Regions from separate parts of the Micromonospora sp. WMMD961 genome, predicted to be linked through region 3. Evidence: riboswitches for the same ligand, from Rfam matches in the RefSeq annotation. Region 3 holds a riboswitch; each other region holds the start of a gene.
What was found. Region 3 has a riboswitch for cobalamin ahead of cobN (cobaltochelatase subunit CobN). Riboswitches for the same ligand answer to the same signal wherever they lie in the genome.
Positions count from the first base shown of each region.

Region 1 (4,561 bases), 840 kb from region 3:
GGCGAGGCCGAGTACGGCGAGGGCCTGCGCGGCGTGCCCGGTGGGATAGGTCTCGCTGAAACCCGCTCCGGTCCACGGCTGGTAACCACCGTCCGGCTCCTGGGCCGCAACCAGGAACGCCTTGGCCGAATCGAGCGCCGCGTCGTGCCCGCCGAGCGTGCGCATCGCCAGCACGGCCAGCGTCGTGGCCGCGAGGTCCGGGTCGCAGGCGTCGGTGGGGCCGCGCCATTGGCCGGCGAAGGCCCCGGTCGCGCACTGCTGCTCGGTCAGTCGGGTGACTGTCGCGGCGGGCGGGGTGACGCCGGCCCGCTTGAGCGCGAGCAGGGCGGTCGCGTGGGTCAGGGGATCGCTCGATCCGGCGAAGTCACCGACGGCGGCGCAGCCGGCGTCGGCGTCGGCCGCGGTACACACCCGGTCGGTGAGCGTGGCGATCAGATTCCGGTCACCGAACGCGCGCGGATCGCCGTTGGTGCTGGTGAGCAGGAGCGCGAGGTTGGCGACGTTGGCGGTGTGGGGTGCGGCGGTGTCGCCGTTCGGGAAGATCGCGGCGTCGACGTGTGCCCGGAGGTAGTCGACGATCTTGGTGAGGGTTTGGTCCTGCCCGCCGATCCCGGCCAGGGCGGTGGCGACGGCGATGGTCCGGTAGTGGTCGACGAAACCGTTGTCGACGTGGTCGCCGTCGGCGAGCTGCCCGACCAGGTAACTCGCCACCGCCTTGACCTGGGCCTCGGTCGGCCGTGCCGGGTCGCTCGGCGTGGTGGTCGGAGTTGGGGTCGGAGTCGGGGTGGCGGTCGGAGTGGGGCCGCTCGCGCGGACCGACGCGGGGGTGAAGCTCGGCGCGCCGGTGGAGCCACCGATGTCGGTGCCGCCGAAGACCCACGCTTCGACCTCACCGGGGCCGGGCCGCTGGGCCATCGCGCCGAGTGGGCTGTAGGTCCAGTGGTCCTGCCCGGCCGGGGCGATCCAGTAGGACCAGTAGGCCGACGCCGGCGGAGTCAACTGGCATGCCTCGTCGGCCGGTGTCGGGCGTTCGTCACCAGACGCGAAGTCAGGGGACCCGATCCGGCAGATGAAGCCGGGTCCGTCGTGGACGGTGCCGGTGGTGGTGAAGCCCGCCTCGTGCAGCAGGTCCAGGCCGGTGGTCGGGGTGGCGTCGCAGCCGCGCAGCAGCGGCCCGCCCCACGCGCCGAAGTCGACAGCCACGATCGCGCCCTGGGTCGGGGTGCACGACTCCAGGGGATCGGCGAGCGCCGCACGGGTCGGCACCACCAGCGCCACCGCACCGAGTACCGCTGCGGCGACGGCCGCCAACCACGCCGCAGGAGTACGCGACGTTCGACTGACCAGTGGGGACATGGCGACTCTCTCCGGGGTAGCGGCGCAGGCGCGGACGCGGACCCCGGGGACGAGTCCCGGAAACCCTTGCTCCGCGCCGTGTACCTCGACGGCGCTGCGGTGCACTATCCAGCCAGGTAATCCGACTCGTCCCGAAAACGGGACCTACGGCTGCGGGCCAGCGCCGGACTTTGACCGGCTTCCCCTGACTGCTGGATCGGGGCCATCGGACCACAGCCGCCACCACCCCGTCAACGCGAAGACGTGTCATGTACCTAACAGCGCGCGGTAGGGGCTTCCTCCCATACCGTGACCGCGTCATCGCGTGGGGGAACCCGGTGGAAATCCGGGGCTGACGCGCAACGGTGAGGACGGTTGGCCGTCCCGAGCCCGACTACCCACGTGATGACGCAGCACCTGCGGTATCCGTCCCACGCGCCCTGCGGCCGGCCCGCCCCGCTCCCGCCGGCTCCGTTGCCGGGCTCCGGGTCGAGGCAGTCGTGCCCCGTACCCCAAGGAGACCCGATGTCCTCGCGCCCTTCCTCCGGCAGCCGCCGGAGACGACTCGCGACAGTTCCCGCCGCCGCCCTGATCACCACCGTCGTCGCGGTCACGGTCGGTGCCGCACCGGCCGCCGCGACCTCGACGGCGGCGCAGATCGCCACCGCCAGGACCAACGGCGTCGCCTACCTGCGCACCCTGCAGGCCGCCGACGGCAGCTACGCCAGCGGCGGGTTGTCGAACGAGTGGGCGTTCAGCGCGTTCGCCCCGGCCGGCGTCGCGGCCGTGGACGTCTACCCCAGCGGTGACACGACCAAGAACGCCCGCACCGTCTATCGCAACCAGCTATCGGCCGCGTCCTGGCCGAGCACCACGCCCGTGGTCACCGACTACGAGCGTGGGGTGCTCAACGCCTACGCCGCCGGCATCGACCCCGCTCGCGTCTCCCCCGCCCGCAACCTGATCGCCGACACCATCGCCTACTGGCAGACCGGCTCGGCCGGCTACTACGGCCCGCCGGCCAACGTCAACGGAACCATCTTCGCCACCCTCGCCCTGGCCGGAGCGAAGACCCAGACCGGCGCCGCCCGCGTACCGCAGGCGCTGCTCAACCTGTCGGTCACCCGGATCCGCAACAACCAGCACAACGACGGCGGTTGGACGTTCACCCAGGCCGAAGGCAACCCCACCCAACTCGCCTCGGCCAGCGACATCGACATGACCGGCGCGGCCATGGCCGCCCTCTGCGCCGCCGGGGTGCCGAACACCGACACCGACATCGTCCAGGCGAAGAACTTCCTCAAGAGCAAGCTCGTCAACGCCTCGGGCGCCTTCACCTCCATGTTCGGCGTCAACACCGACTCCAACGCCTGGGCCGTCTCCGGGCTCAACGCCTGCGGCATCCCGAGCCAGGGCACCGATTTCACCACCACCGCCGGCAAGACCCCGATCGACTTCCTCCGGGCCCAGCAGCTGACCGGCGGCGGGTTCAAGTACCTGCCCACCAACACCACCCCCTCGGCGTACGCCTCCATCGACGCGGTGCGGGCCCTGGCCGGCGCCGGCTACACCGCCGCTCCCCCGACGCCGGTCACCGCCGGCGCGCCCACCTGGGTCGCGGCGAGCGGATTCACCGCCGGCACCGCCACCCGGCTCGCCGTCATCATCGACAACGGCAGCGGCAGCATCAAGCCGTGCGCGGTCACCCTGACGCCGACCGCCGCCACCACCACCCTCGGCGCAGTACTGGACGCCGCCGTCGGCGCGGCCACCCCGAGCGGCTGCGTCACGGCCCTCAACCCGACCAGCGGCACCGGCACCATCACCGCTGTCAACGGCCTGGCCAACAGCGGCTCCTCGACCTGGAAGGTCGCCCGCGACGGCGGCTCCCCGGTCACCGCGACCCGCGGCACGACCGTGACCGTCGGCGACACGATCTACCTGCGCTACGGCGCCTGAGCGCCGGGTAGCGCGATGGTCAGCGGCGGCCCGGCCGTCGCTGACCATCCGCCGGTCGAACCGTCCGCCGCCGCTCAGGTGAGGATGACGAGGTGAACCGCGAACGGTGCGCCGGACAGACCACGACCTGAACATCGGGTTGATCAACTAACCAGGTCGTCACTCTGGTGAGGACAGCGACGGCCTGCGTCCGGGCCCGGTAGCCCGAGGCTTGCGCACGCCGCGAGCAGGCCCTCCAGGCGGGCTACTCGACGTCGGGTGTCCTTCAACTGCTGGCGAAGCTGATGCGCTTGGGCCTCACTGGCACCGAGTTGCCGACGGGCGGCGTCGAGCCGCTCGAAGTCGGCCGCTGTCAGCACGATCATCGGCTGCCCGTCCACAGTCCCGACACGGTGTTCGATCTTTCGGCGCATCGGGACCCTCTGGCTGGGCGGTGGGCGTTGCGGCTGCCCGCTGGGTTCCGCCCGTGGGCGGAACCCAGCGGATCATCATGCTGGCGGGGACTGGGCAGTCTCGGCCAGGAGCAGGGACAGCTCCCGGACCAGGTCGTCCATCGACTGGCCGCTCTGCGCCTTCACCAGGCCCAGAGCGAGATCGGCCAGCAGGTAAAAGCCGAGAGTGCGGGCCTGCTCGGAGCTGAACGCCGACATCAGTTCCTCCGCGCCGGCGAGATCACCGCGATGCTTGGCGGCGATGACCCCGGCGGCGCGTTGGACGATCTCGGCCGCCTCGGGGGTGTACCCGCTCACGCCCGGGTCAGATCTTCGGGGTGGCGGCGCGGGCGGCGTCGAAGCGGGAGATCACGTCGGTCCAGTTGACCAGGTTCCACAGCCGGTCCACGTAGTCCGGGCGGACGTTGCGGTACTGCAGGTAGTAGGCGTGCTCCCAGGCGTCGAACACCAGGATCGGGGTGGAGCCCTGTCCGACATTGCCGTGGTGGTCGTAGACCTGCTCCACGATCAGCCGCTGGCTGAGCGGCTCCCAGGCCAGCACACCCCAACCCGAACCCTGCACACCCTTGGTCGCCGCGGACAACTGACCGGCGAACCCGTCGAACGAGCCGAAGTGCTCGTCGATCGCCGCCGCCAACTCACCGTCGGGACGATCGCCGCCGTCGGGGGACAGGTTGTTCCAGAAGATCGAGTGCAGTACGTGCCCGGACAGGTTGAACGCGAACGTCTTCTCCAACCCGACCAGCGTCGCGTAGTCGCCCTTGTCGCGGGCCTCGGCGAGCCGGTCGAGCCCGTCGTTGGCGCCCTTGACGTAC
Region 1 is NZ_JARUBJ010000002.1:4,901,190-4,905,750, forward strand. Features, by position in the region: gene O7614_RS22110 (prenyltransferase/squalene oxidase repeat-containing protein) at 1-1,356, opposite strand, end outside; cobalamin riboswitch at 1,450-1,591, opposite strand; cobalamin riboswitch at 1,634-1,756, shown strand; gene O7614_RS22115 (hypothetical protein) at 1,861-3,294, shown strand; gene O7614_RS22120 (superoxide dismutase) at 3,783-4,043, opposite strand; gene O7614_RS22125 (superoxide dismutase) at 4,051-4,561, opposite strand, start outside.
Region 1: another riboswitch for cobalamin. It lies ahead of O7614_RS22115 (hypothetical protein); the one in region 3 lies ahead of cobN (cobaltochelatase subunit CobN).

Region 2 (4,561 bases), 530 kb from region 3:
ACCACGACGCCGCCGGAGCGATGAACTTCATCTTCGAAGCCGGCGTCCTCAAACGCGCCGCCCGCACCGGCTGGTGGTTCGCTGGCGTCAAGCAACCCGAGTCCATCGCCGAGCACTCCTTCCGAACGGCGCTCATCGGAATGATGCTCGCCGCCATGGAGGGCGCCGACCCAGCCCGAGTGTCGATGCTCTGCGTCCTGCACGACACCCAGGAAACCCGAATCACCGACATCCCACACATCGCCAAGCGCTATCTCACCGCCGTACCCAACACCGCCGTCACCGCCGACCAGGTCGCCGCCTGCCCACCGGCCGTCGCCGACGTCATCACCGCCGCAGTCGTCGAATACGAAGCCGGCGAGACACTAGAAGCTGTCGTCGCTCGTGACGCTGACAAGCTGGAATGCCTCGTCCAAGCCGTCGAGTACCGCCACCAAGGCGTCGACAACGTGCAGCGCTGGATCGACAGCTCACGAGCCGCCCTGAAGACCGCCAGCGCCCACCGCCTTGCCGACGCCGCCCTCAGCGGACAACCCCTGGCCTGGCTCACTCCCACGGCACAGGAGTAAGTGTTCAAGACGTGGCGTTGTATTGATCTCGGTGGGCGGCGAAGGCGATCAAAGCGGGCATCACACCTCTCAACCTGGGACGCAGGCAGTCAACGTTGGTCAACCTCTGTCGCTGCCGATCCACCTTCGACGGCCTGACGACGGCATGATCTTGGTGGCCCAGCACAACTAGCTCCGTCGATCGGCTCCTCGCAGAGCTAGACTCCTTCGTCCCGAACGAACAGCTCTGCTCAACCGGCGACGTCCACGACGACCTTGCCCTCGGCGGTGCCGTCGGCGACCAGCCGGTGGGCGTCCATGACCGTGTCGAGCGTGAACGTGCGTGGATCCAGTCGCGGGCGCAGGGCACCGGCGTCGGCCAGCGTCGCGATCTCGCGCAGGATGTCGCCGTGGTGTTCGCGGCCCCGTCCGGTGAGCATCGGCAGCAAAGTGAACACGCCGGAGTAGGTCGCGCCACGAAACGACAGCGGGGCGAGCGAGTGCGACCCCCAACCCAACGCGCTGACGACGTGCCCGTGATAGGTGCGTACCGCCGCGAACGACGCGTCGAGCGTCGCGCCACCGACGTTGTCGACGACGACGTCGAACCCCTCGCCGCCGGTGTGCCTCTCGACGTACTCCTCCACCGTGGTCGAGGTGTAGTCGATCGGCACGGCGCCCAGGCTCTCGATCACCCGCATGCTCGCCGGCCCGCCCGTGGCGTACGCCTCGGCGCCGCGCGCCTGGGCAAGCTGCACGCCCACGTATCCGACCCCGCCGGCACCGCCGTGCACCAGCACCTTCTGCCCGGCGCGGACCCCCGCCCGGTCGACCAGCCCCTCCCAGGAGGTAACCGCCGCCAGTGGCAACGCGGCGGCCTCCCGCATCGACAGACTGCTCGGTTTGCGGGCCAGCAGCCGGGCGTCCACGGCGGCGTACTCGGCCAGCGAGCCCTGCAAGTCGCCCACTCCCCCGCACAGCCCGTACACCTCGTCTCCCGGCGCGAACCCGGCCACCTCCGCGCCGACCGCAGCGACGACGCCGGCCAGGTCCAGTCCGAGCACCGCGGGCGGCTGGACCCGCGCGTGCGCGGCCTTTCCTGCCTGGATCTTCGTGTCGAGTGGGTTGACCCCGCTGGCGATGATCCGCACCAGCACCTGCCCCGCCCCGGGAGCGGGCTGATCGACGTCCTCCACCGTCAGTGGACTGTCGAACTCCCGCAGCACCGCAGCGCGCATGACGGTTCACACCCTCCGTGATCGATACATCACCTGGACGCTATCCAATTGGGTTGCCGGCCGGGCGACATCCGAGTTGTCCTGCGTCCGCATCCGGCGTGCCCGGCCGGACGACGATCGCGGCGAGCTACCCGAGGAAGGTCGCAACGGGCGGTCCGAGAACCTCTCAGCCGTCCTCGGCGCCGTCGAGCAGCGCCCGCCGCAAGGCCAACCGGTGCTCCCGACGGATCTCCGCCTCGCGGTAGCGCCTCCGGTCCCCGTCGGTCTCGGGTAGCAGCGGCGGCACCGTCCTCGGCTGGCCGTCGTCGTCGATGGCGACCATGACCAGGTGGGCGGTGGCCACGTCGGTGGGCGGCACGGCCCGGTCCCAGCGGTCGGCGGTGACCTTGACCGCGACCTCCATCGAGCTGCGTCCGGCCCAGGTGATGCGGGCGTCGACGTGCACGACGTCACCGACCCGCACCGCGCGCAGGAACGCGGTCTCGTCGATCGCGGCGGTGACCGCCGGCCCGTCGGAGTGCCGGGCGGCGACCACCCCGGCCACCGAGTCGATGAGGTTGAGGATCCGGCCGCCGTGCACCGTACCCATCAGGTTGGTGTGGTGCTGGTCCATGATCTGCGACAGGGTCAGGTGCGACGCCGACGGCGCTCGGCCGGCGATCGTGGCGGTGTCGTGCACAGCGGTAGTCCGTCCCTCGGGAAACCACACCACCGGAACGCGGAAACACTGACGAGCACGCGCCGACGGACGGCACGTCACCCGCTGAGCCCACCCGCGAGGCCGACGGCGGCGCACACGGTCGTGTACGCAGCGCAGGCAGGTCTTCGGACTCGCGGGCCTGACCGGTCGCGCCGGTCTCCTACCGGCCGTCGCTTCCCAGGCCGACGGCCCAGTGCTGATGACGGCGTTCGTTCCCACTCACCGCTGCGGGGCAGTCCCGGACTTCCACCGGGTTCCCTCTTACGACGCCCCGCCGGTCACGACGGGACGAACCAGCGCCGCCCGCAGCATAGCTGGCCAGGGAAGTCGTGGCACCGGGGGCACAGCGCGGGGATACCAGCGCGGCGTCGTCAGCTTTTGCCATGTGAGGAAAAGATCGCCAGCTCTTGAAAAAAGCCTCACTCGGGTCAGGATATTCAGATGCGTCGTCTCCCTCAGACTCCGGGGCGGGTGCTCTCGGGTGTCCTCGCGCTCCTCCTCGCCTCGGCGGTCGCTCTCCTCGCGTCCGCCCAACCCGCCGCGGCTCACGGGACTCTCGCCATGTCCACGCCGGCGGGTGGGGCCACGGTGAGCGAGCCGTTGACGGCGGTGCAGCTCTTCTTCACGGAGAAGACCGCGCCCAACGCGTTCTTCACCGTCACCGCCCCGGGCGGCATCCGGGTCGACAACAGCTGGTCGTACGGGGAGCCGAAGCCGCTGGACAAGCCGGTACGGGAGTACTTCCTGGTCAACGGGCAGTTCGAGCCACGTGAGTACACGACCGGGTTCCCGTCGACGGTGGCCGTCAGCCACCTGCCGGCCAAGGGCCAGTACTCGGTGAGCTACCTGTCGGTCGCCTCGGACGGCGACACCGTGCGGGGCACGCTGACCTTCCGCTACAACGGGCCGGTGACGGCGGCGCCCAAGGGGTGGAGCCCGCCGACGACCCAGCCGGACCCGGCGCTGGTGGCCGCCACCGAGCAGCACGGGTCGTCCGGGCAGGCGTCGGCGGTGCCGACAACCTCGGCGCAGCCGGTGACCCAGCCGTCCGGGGCTGCGGTGGCCCCGCCGACCGGGCCGGCCGAGGAGCGCGATTCGGGAGCACTGGCCTGGGCCGGCTGGGCGGCGGCGATCGCGGCGCTCGTGGCGGCGGCCGGATTCGTCGTCTGGCGTCGCCGGACGGCGTCCACCGGCAAACCCACCGGCCGGGGCCGTACCGCACCGGGGACCTCAGGTCGACGCGGCGGCGGTGCGCGTACCACGAACAGGCCCGCCGGCAAGACCGGCGGGGGCAGGACCATCGCCGCGAAGACGGCCGCTGCCAAGACCTCCGCGGGCAAGGCCGGCGCGGCGAGCGGCGTCGGTGCGCAGCCCACGGGCGGTAAGCGGCGACCGGCCGCCGTGCCGGCGGCGCGTACCGGCAACGCGGTCGTCACGGCCCGCACGGGCGTCGCGGTCGACCCGACGCCCACCGACCAGGAACCGAAGGCCCTGGCCACCGCCGACCAGGAGACGAAGGCCCTCACCGCCACCGACGACGGGTCGACTGTCGACCGCGGGGCACGGCCCGACACGGACCTCGCCGCCGTGACACCCGGGTCCCGGCTGAGCAACGGCCACCTGGCGCTGCTCGTCGGCGGCCTGGTGGTAGCCCTGCTGGCCGGGTTCGGGCTGGCTCGCATCGGCACCGGCGACCAGAGCCCGGCGAACACCGCCCGCCAGCCGGCGGGCGCTCCGCCCGCCTCCGGGCAGGGCGTGTCCGCGACCGACGGGCACCAGCACCCGGCGGGCACCGGCCCGCACACGCACCGAGGTGACGGCGCGGCGGGCGAGACGCTGGCGACCGGAACGACGGTCAGCGCCGGCGGGTACACCCTGCAACCGCTGGAGCGGTCCCAACCCGCCGGGGTACGCGCCGACTACCGCTTCCGGATCGTCGGGACCGACCGGCAGCCGGCGACCCGCTTCACGGTCGTCCACGACAAGCCGTTGCACATGATCGTGGTCGGCCGCGACCTGAGCGGCTACCAGCACCTGCACCCGACGATGGCCCCCGATGGCACCTGGAGCGTCCC
Region 2 is NZ_JARUBJ010000002.1:4,589,115-4,593,675, forward strand. Features, by position in the region: gene O7614_RS20780 (HD domain-containing protein) at 1-569, shown strand, start outside; gene O7614_RS20785 (zinc-dependent alcohol dehydrogenase family protein) at 800-1,786, opposite strand; gene O7614_RS20790 (acyl-CoA thioesterase) at 1,953-2,465, opposite strand; cobalamin riboswitch at 2,585-2,799, opposite strand; gene O7614_RS20795 (copper resistance protein CopC) at 2,928-4,561, shown strand, end outside.
Region 2: another riboswitch for cobalamin. It lies ahead of O7614_RS20790 (acyl-CoA thioesterase); the one in region 3 lies ahead of cobN (cobaltochelatase subunit CobN).

Region 3 (4,561 bases):
CCCGGTGTCGGCGAGGTGCCGGGCCAGCAACGAGTCGGCGAGGGCGACCCCGACGTCCCAGGCGTTGCGGCTGGGGATGGCCTTCGGGTCGACGGAGTAGAAGTTGCGACCGGTGGGCAGCACGTTGACCAGGCCCCGAGTGGGGGAACCGGACGGGCCGGGCGGCACGAACCGACCGTCGAGCGCCCGGAGGGTGTTGGTCAGTTCGTCGGTGGTGCGGTCCAGCCTGGGTACCAGTTCGGTGGCGGCGAAGCGCAGCACCGCGGCGACGTCCGGGATCGACCGGCCGGTGACCTCCACCACCACCGCGTCGACGGTGTCGGCGTCCCAGCCGAGCGTCTCCATCCCGATGACCAGGCGCCGGGCGAGCGCCTCGATCAGGTCGACGGCGTCGGCGGCGGTCCCGGCGGGCCCGTCCACCACGTCGGTCAACGCGCTGGGCAGCGCCAGTCGTCGTCCCGGTGACGCGAGCAGCTCCTGCTCGTCGAGGGAGTACGCGACGGCGAGGGCCTGCCGCAGGCCGGGCAGGGCGTGGGCGCCACCCCAGATCTGCGGTGCGCGCAGCACCGCGAGGACCAGGTTGACCCGGGGCTCCCCGGTCGGCGCGTCGGCGAGGATGTGCAGGCCGTCGCGGATCTGCACGTCCTTGACCTCGCACAGGTACCCGTCGAGGTGCAGCACGAAGTCGTCGAAGTCGTCCGCGTCGGGCATCGCCTCGGCGTGCAGGTCGTGGTGCAGCTCGGCGGCGCGCACCAGGTCCCAGATCTGCGCCCGCACGGTGGGCACCTTGGCCGGGTCGAGGGCCTGCACCGTGGCGTACTCGTCGAGCAGTTGTTCCAGTTTGGCCAGGTCGCCGTAGGTCTCGGCGCGGGCCATCGGCGGCACCAGGTGGTCGATGACCACGGCGTGCGCCCGCCGCTTGGCCTGGGTGCCCTCGCCGGGGTCGTTGACGATGAACGGGTAGACCAGCGGAAGGTCGCCGAGGACCGCGTCGGGCGCGCAGCCGGCGGCCAGGCCGAGGCCCTTGCCGGGCAACCACTCCAGGGTGCCGTGCTTGCCCAGGTGCACCACGGCGTCCGCGTCGAAGCCGCCGTCGACGGCCGGCGTGGCCAGCCAGCGGTACGCGGCCAGGTAGTGGTGACTCGGCGGCAGGTCCGGGTCGTGGTAGATGGCGATCGGGTTCTCCCCGAAGCCGCGTGGCGGTTGGATCAGCAGCACCACGTTGCCGAAGCGCAGCCCGGCGAGCACGATGTCGCCGCCCTCGGTGTACAGCTCGCCGGGCGGTTCACCCCAGTGTTCCCGCATCCGCTCGCGCAGCTCGGCCGGGACCTGGTCGAACCACCGCTGGTACGTCGGACCGGGAATCCGGGCCTCGGCGGCGGCCAGCTGCTCCGGGGTGAGCCACTCCACGTCGTGGCCTCCGGCGGCGATCAGCGCGTGGATCAACGCGTCCCCGTCGGTGGGCGGTGGCGCGTCGCCCAGGTCGTAGCCGTCCTCGGCCAGCGCGGCGAGCAGACGGACCGCCGAGACCGGGGTGTCCAGCCCGACGGCGTTGCCGACCCGGGAGTGCTTGGTGGGGTACGAGCTGAGCACCACGGCGACCCGCTTGTCGGGGTTGGGCAGGTACCGCAGCCGGGCGTGGCGCACCGCGATCCCGGCGACCCGGGCGGCCCGCTCGGGATCGGCGGCGTAGACCGAGAGACCGTCCGAGTCGATCTGCTTGAACGAGAACGGCACGGTGACGATGCGGCCGTCGAACTCGGGGATGGCCACCTGCATGGCGGCGTCCAACGGGGACAGCCCGGCGTCGCTGTCGGCCCACTGCTTCCGGGTGCTGGTCAGGCAGAGCGCCTGGATGACCGGCACGTCCAGGGCAGCCAGGGCGCCGACGTCCCAGGCGTCCTCGTCGCCGCCTCCGGAGGCGTCCGCGGCGACCGCGCCGCCGGCCGCGAGGACGGTGACCAGCAGCGCGTCGCAGCGGGCGAAGAGCCCGAGCGGGCCGGCGCCGGTGGTGAGCCCGCGCAGCGAGCCGCAGAAGATCGGCAGCGGGTTGCCGCCGGCCGCGCGGACCGCGTCCGCGAGCACGTCGACGAAGCCGGTGTTGCCCGCGAGGGCGTGCGCCCGGTAGAAGACGATGCCCACGGTGGGCCGGTCCGGGTCGGCGGGGTGTTCGCCGTGTACGCCGTACGCCGGGGTCGGTGCGGGCGGGGCGAATCCCTCGCCGGTGAGCAGCACCGTGTCGGAGAGGAACCGGGCCAGTTGCCCGAGGTTGTCCGGCCCGCCCTCGACCAGGTACGCCAGCGCCTGGGTGACGACCCCGGACGGCACTGTGGAGATGGCCATCAGTTCCGCGTCGGGCAGGGCCTCGCCGCCGAGCACGACCGTCGGCACGCCGGAGGTGAGCACCGTGGCGAGGCCGTCCGGCCAGGCCTGTCGACCGCCGAGCAGGCGTACGACGACGAGGTTCACGCCGTCGAGCAGGGCGGGCACCTCGTCGGCGGCGACCCGGGCGGGGTTGGCCAGCCGGTAGTCGGCGCCGCTGGCGCGGGCGGCCAGCAGGTCGGTGTCGGCGGTGGAGAGCAACAGGATGCGCACGGCAGGCTCCGGGGAGTGACGCCCGGCCACCACGAGGGTGACCGCGACGATGTGGATGGGTGCGGCGTCAGCCGGTACGACGGCGGGGCGGACGGCTCGCGGGCGCGAGCGGCGGGGCCGGTCGGCGGCGGGCGGCGCTCAGCTCAGCGGGGCGTGCCGGGTCGCGGGCACCGTGAATCGCCCACCGTGCGGGGCATGACGATGCTCGTCGATGAATGAGACGCCGTGCGTCATCGGGTCCTCCTCGGGTGTCCACGCCCTGGGGTACGTCCCGACGGCCGAAGTATCCTGGCTTCCGGATCGACGCTCTCCCCCGGCCTTCCAACCGCAGACACACGGCCGTGACTCACGAGGGGGGATCGCTCCCCGGTGACAGTGGCGGGACCGCGTCGGAATCGCACCGACTTCCTTCACTGCCGTCAGGCCGCGAATGCTGCCACACGCTTCCGCTGCGGGTCAACGCCGGTCCAACCCCGCCCGGCGGGCTGCATTCATCGAGATACGGCGATCACCGTGACCGCGACCGCGCGCGTCGCGACGCCCCGGATCAATGCCCGGCGTCCTTTGCTCTGCTTACCCATAGGCACCAGACACGGAGCGTCACTGGCGCATATAGACATGCAGAGCAAAGGATGGCCGAACCTACCCTGGCCTGCGCCGACCGTCCGGCGGGACGGCGCCGTGCCGCACCGTCACCTAGGATCGGCGAACGTCGCACCAGTGTCCGCGGTCAATCTCGGAGGTCGATCACCATGGTCGCCCTGCGGTTCCATCACCTGGCGGGTCGGGTCTGGGTCTGTCCGGGCGATCCCGACCCGGAGGCGGTCCAGGCCGGCGTCGCCGTGGTGGCCGACGAGCGCGGCAGTGTGATGATCGACGCTGGGCAGAGCCCCGGGCACGCCCGCGCGATCCAGGCCGCGCTCGCCGTTGCGGGGCTGCCGAAGCCGCGCTGGCTGGTCTACACCCATCACCACTGGGACCACGTCTGGGGCGCTTGCGCATGGCCCGGCGTGGAGATCGTCGGGCACGAGGCGGCCGTGCCGCTGCTGCGCGCCGAGGCCGCCCGGCCGTGGAGCCACAGCTACCTGGACGAGCAGGTACGCGCCAACCCCCGCCTCGGCCCGAGCTTCCACGCCCGGGCACGCGCGATGGACTCCTGGGAGGACTTCACAGTCCTACCCCCGACCTGGACCTTCACCGATGCCGACGAGTTGTCGGTCGGGGTTCGGCTACGCCACGTCGGCGGCGGGCACGCACCGGACTCGACGGTAGTGCTGGTGCCCGACTCGGGCGTCCTGCTGCTGGGCGACTGCTTCTACCCGCCGCCGGCCCATCTACGCCGGCCCGGGGAGGGCCCCGACCTGGCCCTGGTGCGCCGCCTGCTCGACCACGACTACCACTGGTACGTCTCCAGCCACGCCCAGCCGATGACCGCGCAACAGGCCCGGTCAGCCGTCGGGGACGCCTGAGCAGGCGAGCCTGAGCAGGCGAGCCGCAGCGGGCGTGCCTCAGCGGGCGTGGCGTTCCGGGTGGGCGCGATTCCACACCCGCATCCGCTCCGGGTAGCCGGTGCGGGCCGCCTCGTACAGCGGCACCGCGTGCTTGCGGGCAATCGCCCCCGCCGCCCGGGGCGTACCGGTGCGCCGACGGATCCACTCACCGTCGTGGGCGATCGCCACCACTGTGGTGTCGGTCGCGGTCGTCTCCGGCTCCAGGTAGAACTCCACCCCGCGCCGGGTGGCCACGAACGCCTCCAGCGCCGCGAGGTCCTCGCGGGTCGCCTCCCGGTCCAGCTTCGTCGGGGTCGTCTCGGCACCCCGTCCCCGGCGATTGAACCAGCTCATGACCAGCCCCTCTCCTCGACACCACTCCCAGTGCACCACCGAATCCTGGCAATCCGCTGCACGCCGGGTGGGAGCAACCTGACCCGCGCCGGGTGGAACCCGCGACGCCCGCGCGGTGTCAT
Region 3 is NZ_JARUBJ010000002.1:4,058,471-4,063,031, forward strand. Features, by position in the region: gene cobN (cobaltochelatase subunit CobN) at 1-2,595, opposite strand, end outside; cobalamin riboswitch at 2,877-3,006, opposite strand; gene O7614_RS18510 (MBL fold metallo-hydrolase) at 3,348-4,064, shown strand; gene O7614_RS18515 (hypothetical protein) at 4,104-4,439, opposite strand.